Regions from separate parts of the Actinoplanes sp. NPDC000266 genome, predicted to be linked through region 1. Evidence: riboswitches for the same ligand, from Rfam matches in the RefSeq annotation. Region 1 holds a riboswitch; each other region holds the start of a gene.

Region 1 (2,257 bases):
TCGGCCTGACCCTGTCGCTGGTCGTCCCGGGCGCGCTGGCCCGCGCGCGCTGGCCCGACCGGGCGCCGGTCGCGGCCGTGCTGCTCTGGCAGTCGATCACGCTGAGCGCGGTGCTGTCCGCGCTCGGCGTCGTGCTCTCCGCGCCGTATGAGGTCACCCGGGCCGCCGGCTCGGGCAAGCCGGTCGCCGCCGCCGCGCTCATCGGCGCCCTGGTCGTGGCCGGTGTCATCATCCTGCGCCTGATCGTCTCGCTGGCCGGGGTCACCCGGCGCTCGCGGGCGCGCCGGGCCCGCCACCGTGAGCTGGTCGACCTGCTCGACCGGGCCGAGCAGCACCGCGAGCTCGGCCCCGACAACCTGCGCGTGCTCGACGGGGCGCTGCCGCTGGCCTACTGCGTGCCCGGCCGCGAGCCGCGCGTGGTCCTGAGCAACGGCGTGCTCCAGGTGCTCGACCGGGAGCAGGTCGACGCGGTCCTCGCCCACGAGCAGACCCACCTCCGTCATCGGCACGAGGTGGTGATGGAGTCGTTCACCGCGTTCTACCGCGCCGTGCCGGGGCCTCTGCGGAGCCGGGCGCCCCTTGACGCCGTACATCTGCTCCTGGAAATGATCTCGGACGACGTGGCGCGGAGGAAGACCGGGGCGGAGCCGCTGCGAGCCGCCCTCGAGCGGTTGACCGATGCCATCCCCCTGGCGGAGGACGCGCGGGCCGATCCGACGGGTGACGCCAGGCGTCGCCGGCTGGCCCGGCTCGGCCAGCCGCACACCGTGTCCGTCGGCCTCAACGTCGCCGCCGGGCTCGCCGCCGTGGGTCTGCTGGTGCTACCCACGGTGATCCTGGTGGTGCCCTGGCTCGATCGTGCGCTGGACCACTGGCCGCTCTAGTGACTCTGCGTATGCCGTCCTGAGCAAGCAGTTTCCCGTACGCGGCGGCTTCAGTTCTCCACATGATCCGGAGTACGGTGGTCCCCGGTTCGGCAGCCCCCCATCGTCCACCCGGCCGATCTGACGGACCACCGCCTAATCGCCGTGTGGGCGAACCGGGGACCCGAGTGGTTGGGGTGAAGCCGCGACGCGTCGCGGCCGGACGCGTCTTCCCGTCCGAACCCGTCAGCTAACCCGGTCGGCGGCACGAGGGAAGAAAGGACATCACACCCAACGTGAAACGGATTGGGGCGCGCGGCCGCGCCGCAGTTCTGCGCGGGCTCGTCTGCGCACTCGCGGCGGTCGGGGTCGTTGTCACCGGACCAGCCGTCGCGCACGCCACACCCTCGCCCTCCTCGGTCGAGGCTCAGATCGACAAGCAGTGGAACGAACTCGAGCCGGTCATCGAGCAGTACAACGATGTGCACAACCAGCTGCTCAAGAACCGCGCTCAGCAGAAGAAGCTCGCCGCCCAGCTGACTCCGCTCCAGGTGCAGGTCGACCTGGCGATGGCCCAGGTGCAAGGCCTGGCCGTCGACGCGTACAAGCAGGGTGCGCCGAACGCCCTCGACGCCATGATCATCAGTGGCTCGCCGACCGGGCTGACCGACAAGCTGACCTATCTCGATCAGCTCGCTCGTCATCAGCAGGAGCAGATCAAGGGCGTGGCGGCGCTGCGCGACAAGCTTTCCGCCACCAAGTCCGACCTGGATGTCGTGACCAAGTCCGTCGCCGCGCGCGACAAGGACCTGGGCACGCGCAAGAAGGCGATCCAAACCAAGATCACTTCGCTGCAGAAACTGCGGATCCAGGCGTACGGCTCGGCGGACGCCTCGGATGGGCCCCTGCGCCTGGGTGCCTGTCCGGTCACGTACACCAATGACAAGGGCGGGCGTGCGGCACAGCGCGCGTGCGACCTGATCGGCAAGCCGTACGTCTTCGGGTCGGCAGGCCCGAACTCGTACGACTGCTCCGGTCTGACCCAGGAGGCCTGGGCCAGCGTCGGTGTGCACCTCGACCACTACACGAAAGACCAGTGGGGCGAGGGCAAGGCGGTGTCGCGGGACGAGTTGCAACCGGGTGACCTGGTCTTCTTCTTCCCGGGAAGTCTCCATCACGTCGGCATCTACATCGGTGGCGGCCTGATGGTCCACGCTCCGCACACGGGGGATCACGTGCGGATGGCGGAGATCGACCGGATGCCCATCGCGGGCTTCCGCCGGCCGGGCTGATTCCCGAGTTCGTACGGTCGAGGCCGCCCGGGCAGGAGCCCTGGCGGCCTCGGCTGTTCCCGGGGCGTTGCATAATTCGATGTCATGAGCGACTCGCCCTTG
Region 2 (2,257 bases), on a different contig from region 1:
CCCCCCCCGGGCCCCCCCCCTCTGAGTTACTGTCGTGGGCCGTTAGACGAGGCGGCGGACCACGTAGTTCGTGCTGATCATTTTGCGCTTCGAGACGCGGGCGCCCGTGTGCGGCGAGTCGTACATGTAGCCGTTGCCGGCGTAGATGGCCGCGTGGTAGCCGTACGAGCCGTTGCGGAAGATGATCAGGTCGCCGGCCTTCTTGGCGCTCTTCGAGACCGAGCGGCCGACCTTCTGCTGCGTGTTGGCCTTGTGGGCCAGGTTCTTGCCGGCGGCCTTCTTGTAGACGTACTTCGTGAAGCCCGAGCAGTCGAAGCGGCTCGGACCCGAAGCGCCGAACAGGTACAGCGCGCCGGTGTGCTTCTGAGCCTCGGCGAGGACCTTGGCGCCGCTGGCCACGACCTTCACCGAGAGACGGCCGCCCACCTGCGGGGCGAACGTCGAGGTGCCCAGGTAGACCATGCGGAGCGAGCCGCTGACCTTGGGCTGGCCGTACAGGGCGACGGCGCCGTTCTTGTTCACCTTGCCGGAGGCCCAGTTCTGCCACTTGCCGTTACGCAGCGCCTGGAGGCGTACGTATCCGGAAGTGACGGCCTTGCCGTTGGTGGGGTTGAGGTAGCGGGCGGTCACCTTGACCTTGGCTCCCCACGCGAGCGTCCGGGTGCTGACGCTGGTGCGGACCGTGGGCTTGACCTTCGCCGCGGCCTTCGCGGTGGCGACCTGCGCCACTACGGGGGCGGGGGTTGCGGCGTGCGCGGCCGGCGTGGAGACCAGCTGGCCGGCGCAGAGGCAGAGACCCAGAGACAGCGCGATCTTGCCGGCACCGGCGGACACGCGGCGGCCCCGGCTCGAACGTTGTTCGTGCACGGTAGAGATATCCCTCCGGCACGCCTGCGAGGTTAGCTGTCGGGTTCGGGCGGGAAGGCTTGCCCGGCCGCTGGGAGGCGGCTTCACCCCAAGGTCTCTCCGTTGGCCGCCACCGGAGCGGGTGGCGCGGAGGAGACCGCTATTTGGGTCCCCCGTCCCTGCCCCCGTATGCCTTTGTGGTCGTACGTGGTGCTCATGATCGCGCTGCCTGGCCCGGGGCAGGGCTCGGCGTGAACCGGGCGGCGCAAGCCTCCAGCGGATTGCTGTCGGCCCAACCTTGGTACCTGAGATCCGGCTGAAGCGGCGGAATCGGTTCAGTAACCGAGAGTAGTTGGCACATGAGAGGGTGTCCGATTTGTGATCGCCCCGTAACTTTTGCCAGCACGCCTCGTGATCAGCCAAATACGATTTGTCGAAGGTTACGGGTGAATCAGAACACATAATTGCTCGTCACCCGCAGGGTGGCGGCCACCTGATATTCACTCTTCCGCCGTCTAAACCCTTCCTACCGGGCGAAATCCGCTCCCCCGAACAGCCGGCAGCGGCGACAACTCGACGTAACGTCCCGTTCCGGTACCCTCGTCGCCGTGACGGACGGGAAGATGCCCCTGCGTGCCAAGGTCGCGACCTCCGTGTCGAAGACCGCGGCGGCGCTCTCCAGGGCCGCGGGACGCGGCGACGGCTCGGTCATCGGCGGCTGGATCGGTCTCAAGATCGATCCTGAGCTGCTGAGCCACTTGGCGACCGGACGCGCGATCGCGCTCGTCTCGGGCACCAACGGCAAGACCACGACGACCCGGCTGGCGGCCGCCGCGCTCGGCGTCCTCGGCCCGGTCGCCACCAACTCCTTCGGCGCCAACATGCCCACCGGGCACACGTCGGCGCTGGCCAAGGCCGGTCAGACGCCGTTCGCGGTGCTGGAGGTCGACGAGCACTACCTCCCCCGGGTCATCGGCGAGACCAAGCCGCGGGTGGTGGCCCTGCTCAACCTCTCCCGCGACCAGCTCGACCGGGCCAAGGAGGTGGCGATGATGGCGCAGCTGTGGCGCACCGCCCTCGCCGGCCACCCGGATGTGAACGTGGTCGCCAACGCCGACGACCCGATGGTCGTGTGGGCCGCCTACGGATCGCAGAAGGTGACCTGGTTCAGCGCCGGCCAGCGCTGGCAGGACGACTCGTGGGTGTGCCCCGAGAGCGGCGACCCGATCGAGCGGGAGAACGGCGACTGGTGGTGCACCGGTTGCCCGCTGCGGCGGCCGATACCGCAGTGGCGCGTCGAGGACGAGGGCGTGATCGACCCGCGCGGCGACTGGCACCTGGTCAAGCTCCAGCTGCCGGGCACGGTCAACCTCGGTAACGCGGCGACCGCCCTGGCCGTGGCGGCCGAGTT
Region 3 (2,257 bases), on a different contig from region 1:
GCGTCGCCGCCTACTACACGTGGCAGGCGTACGACCTGTACAAGCACATCTCGGACTTCTACGGCAAGACCGAGGACATGATCAAGCTGATCGCCGGTTCGATCGGCGCGGTGAAGGCCGACATCGCCGTGAAGGACCTGCCGTCCGTCGCCCCGTACCATCACCCCGCCGGCTACTGAGGAGGATCCTATGAGCGGCGGCATCGCCGACGAGCCCCTGGCCCGCGCGGTCCTGCGCCACCTGGCCGACACCCGGGGCAGGGACGACGCGATGGGCTCCCTCGCCCGTACCGTGCTGTCCGGCGAGGCCGGCCTGCGCGAGGCCGCGAACAATCCGTGGCACGCGCAGGGTCTGGCCGCCGCCTTCGCCAAGTCGCAGCGGGACCTGACCGCCGAGGATCGTGCCCGGTACGAGCGCGAGGCCCGCCGGCTGGCCGATGGTGGGGAAGAGCGCCGATGAGCCCGATGATGCGATGGCGCCTGGCCATCCCGTTCATCCTCGTCTCGGCGCTCTTCCTGTTCGGCACCGTGCTCGGCGCGTGGGCCTACTGGTCACGGTGGACCACGGCCGAGCGGCTCATCACCGTCTTCCTCGGTGTCATGTTCGCGGCCAACCTCGCCATCAGCGTCTCCATCGGCACCGATCGCAAGATCACCGACACACCCTGGCTCCGGATGGGCACAGTGGCGTTGTTCTTCCTTCTGGCGTGCGGCGTCACCGTCGTACGCCGCAATCTTTAGAACCGGCGTACGACGTAGTTCGCGCTGAAGATCTTGCGCTTGCTGATGCGCGAGCCGCTGTGGGGCGAGTCGTACATGTAGCCGTTGCCGGCGTAGATGGCGGCGTGGTAGCCGTACGACCCCCGGCGCGAGATGAGCAGATCACCGGGCTGCTTGGCGCTCTTGCTGACCCCACGGCCGTACCGCTGCTGCGAATCGGCCTTGTGCGGCAGCTTGACGCCGATCGACTTGCGGTAGACGTACATCGTGTAGCCGGAGCAGTCGAACCGGTTGGGGCCGGCGGCGCCGTACAGATAGAGCTTGCCGACGTGTTTCCGCGCCTCGGCCAGGATCCGCCCGGCCTTGTTCGGCGCCGGCTTGATCACGGTGACCTTGAAGGCGCGGCCGGTGTGACCGGCGAAAACCCCATTGCCGGTGTACGCCGTACGGAAGTGCCCGGTCACCCTCGGCGCTGAGGTGAAGCTGACCGTGCCCTTGCTGTTCAGTTTCCGTACGGCCCAGGTGGCCCACTTGCCGCCGCGAAGCGCCTGGAGCCGTACCGAGCCGGAGGTGACGGCGGCGCCGTTGGCCGGGTTGCGGTAGGTGACCGTGATCTTCACCGTCCGGCCCAGCTTCAGCGATCTGGGCGTGAACGTGGTGCGGACCGAGACTTTCTTCTTGGCCGCCGCCTCGACCCGCACCGCGGTGCTCGTGCTCGCGGTGGCGCCGGACGGCGCGATCAGCAGGCCGACGGCCAGGGACAGGGCGATGGTGCCGGCGCCGGCAGACATGCGGCACCGGCCCGAACTTCGTTCGTGCACGGGAGAGAGTCCTTCCGGCACGCCTGCGAGGTTAGCTGTCGGGTTCGGGCGGGAAGGTTGCCCGGCCGCCAGGGGCGGCTTCACCCCGAGGCCCACGGGGAGTGGGCCGATGGTGGATCCCCCGTCCCTGCCCCGGATGCCTTCGCGGTGGTCCTGCTTGCTCGCGGTCGCGGCGATCGGCCCGGGCAGGGCTCGGCGTGAACCGATCGTCACGAGCCGGCGTGGTGGCCGGCACCATCTTGCTACACCGGATTTTCATTCTGTCCAGCGAGCGGCCGAATCACTCGCAGTAGTTGGCACGCTGGCCGGCGTCCTTTTTGCGGGGTCATTCAGAATTTCAGAAACATTCTGTATTCGTACGACTACTCTCCGTTTATTTAGCAATGTGAATTAGGGCACACAATTTCATCGGGCATTGACCTGTTGCCGAACCTCCCGAACTCGGCGAAATGGCAAAGGAGCGGGCATTGCCCACCCCGGCCGCGCGGGCCGGGGTGGGCGGTGGGGACCTGCTAAGCCGTGCAGGTGATGAACGGTGTGCTGGTGGGGCCGGAGGCGATGAATCCGAACTCGGCGGTGGCGCCCGGGGCGAGGGAGCCGTTCCAGGCGGCGTTGCGGACGGTCGCCAGTGAGCCGTTCATCGAGAGGTTGCCACTCCAGACCTGGCTGATCGACTGGCCGGAGGCCAGGGTCCAGGAGACCGACCAGCTGGTGACC

The links. Region 1 has a riboswitch for cyclic di-AMP ahead of ACFY36_RS07555 (C40 family peptidase). Riboswitches for the same ligand answer to the same signal wherever they lie in the genome.
Region 2: it holds a riboswitch for cyclic di-AMP, as region 1 does, so the genes downstream of both, ACFY36_RS37450 (C40 family peptidase) here and ACFY36_RS07555 (C40 family peptidase) in region 1, are expected to answer to the same signal.
Region 3: it holds a riboswitch for cyclic di-AMP, as region 1 does, so the genes downstream of both, ACFY36_RS01755 (C40 family peptidase) here and ACFY36_RS07555 (C40 family peptidase) in region 1, are expected to answer to the same signal.

Annotation. Positions count from the first base shown of each region.
Region 1 is NZ_JBIAZI010000002.1:262,070-264,326, reverse strand. Features, by position in the region: gene ACFY36_RS07560 (M56 family metallopeptidase) at 1-884, shown strand, start outside; cyclic di-AMP (ydaO/yuaA leader) riboswitch at 1,007-1,144, shown strand; gene ACFY36_RS07555 (C40 family peptidase) at 1,160-2,155, shown strand; gene ACFY36_RS07550 (AAA family ATPase) at 2,240-2,257, shown strand, end outside.
Region 2 is NZ_JBIAZI010000010.1:432,963-435,219, reverse strand. Features, by position in the region: gene ACFY36_RS37450 (C40 family peptidase) at 43-867, opposite strand; cyclic di-AMP (ydaO/yuaA leader) riboswitch at 874-1,004, opposite strand; gene ACFY36_RS37445 (MurT ligase domain-containing protein) at 1,470-2,257, shown strand, end outside.
Region 3 is NZ_JBIAZI010000001.1:457,466-459,722, forward strand. Features, by position in the region: gene ACFY36_RS01740 (hypothetical protein) at 1-179, shown strand, start outside; gene ACFY36_RS01745 (hypothetical protein) at 190-459, shown strand; gene ACFY36_RS01750 (hypothetical protein) at 456-740, shown strand; gene ACFY36_RS01755 (C40 family peptidase) at 737-1,510, opposite strand; cyclic di-AMP (ydaO/yuaA leader) riboswitch at 1,546-1,697, opposite strand; gene ACFY36_RS01760 (glycoside hydrolase family 6 protein) at 2,053-2,257, opposite strand, start outside.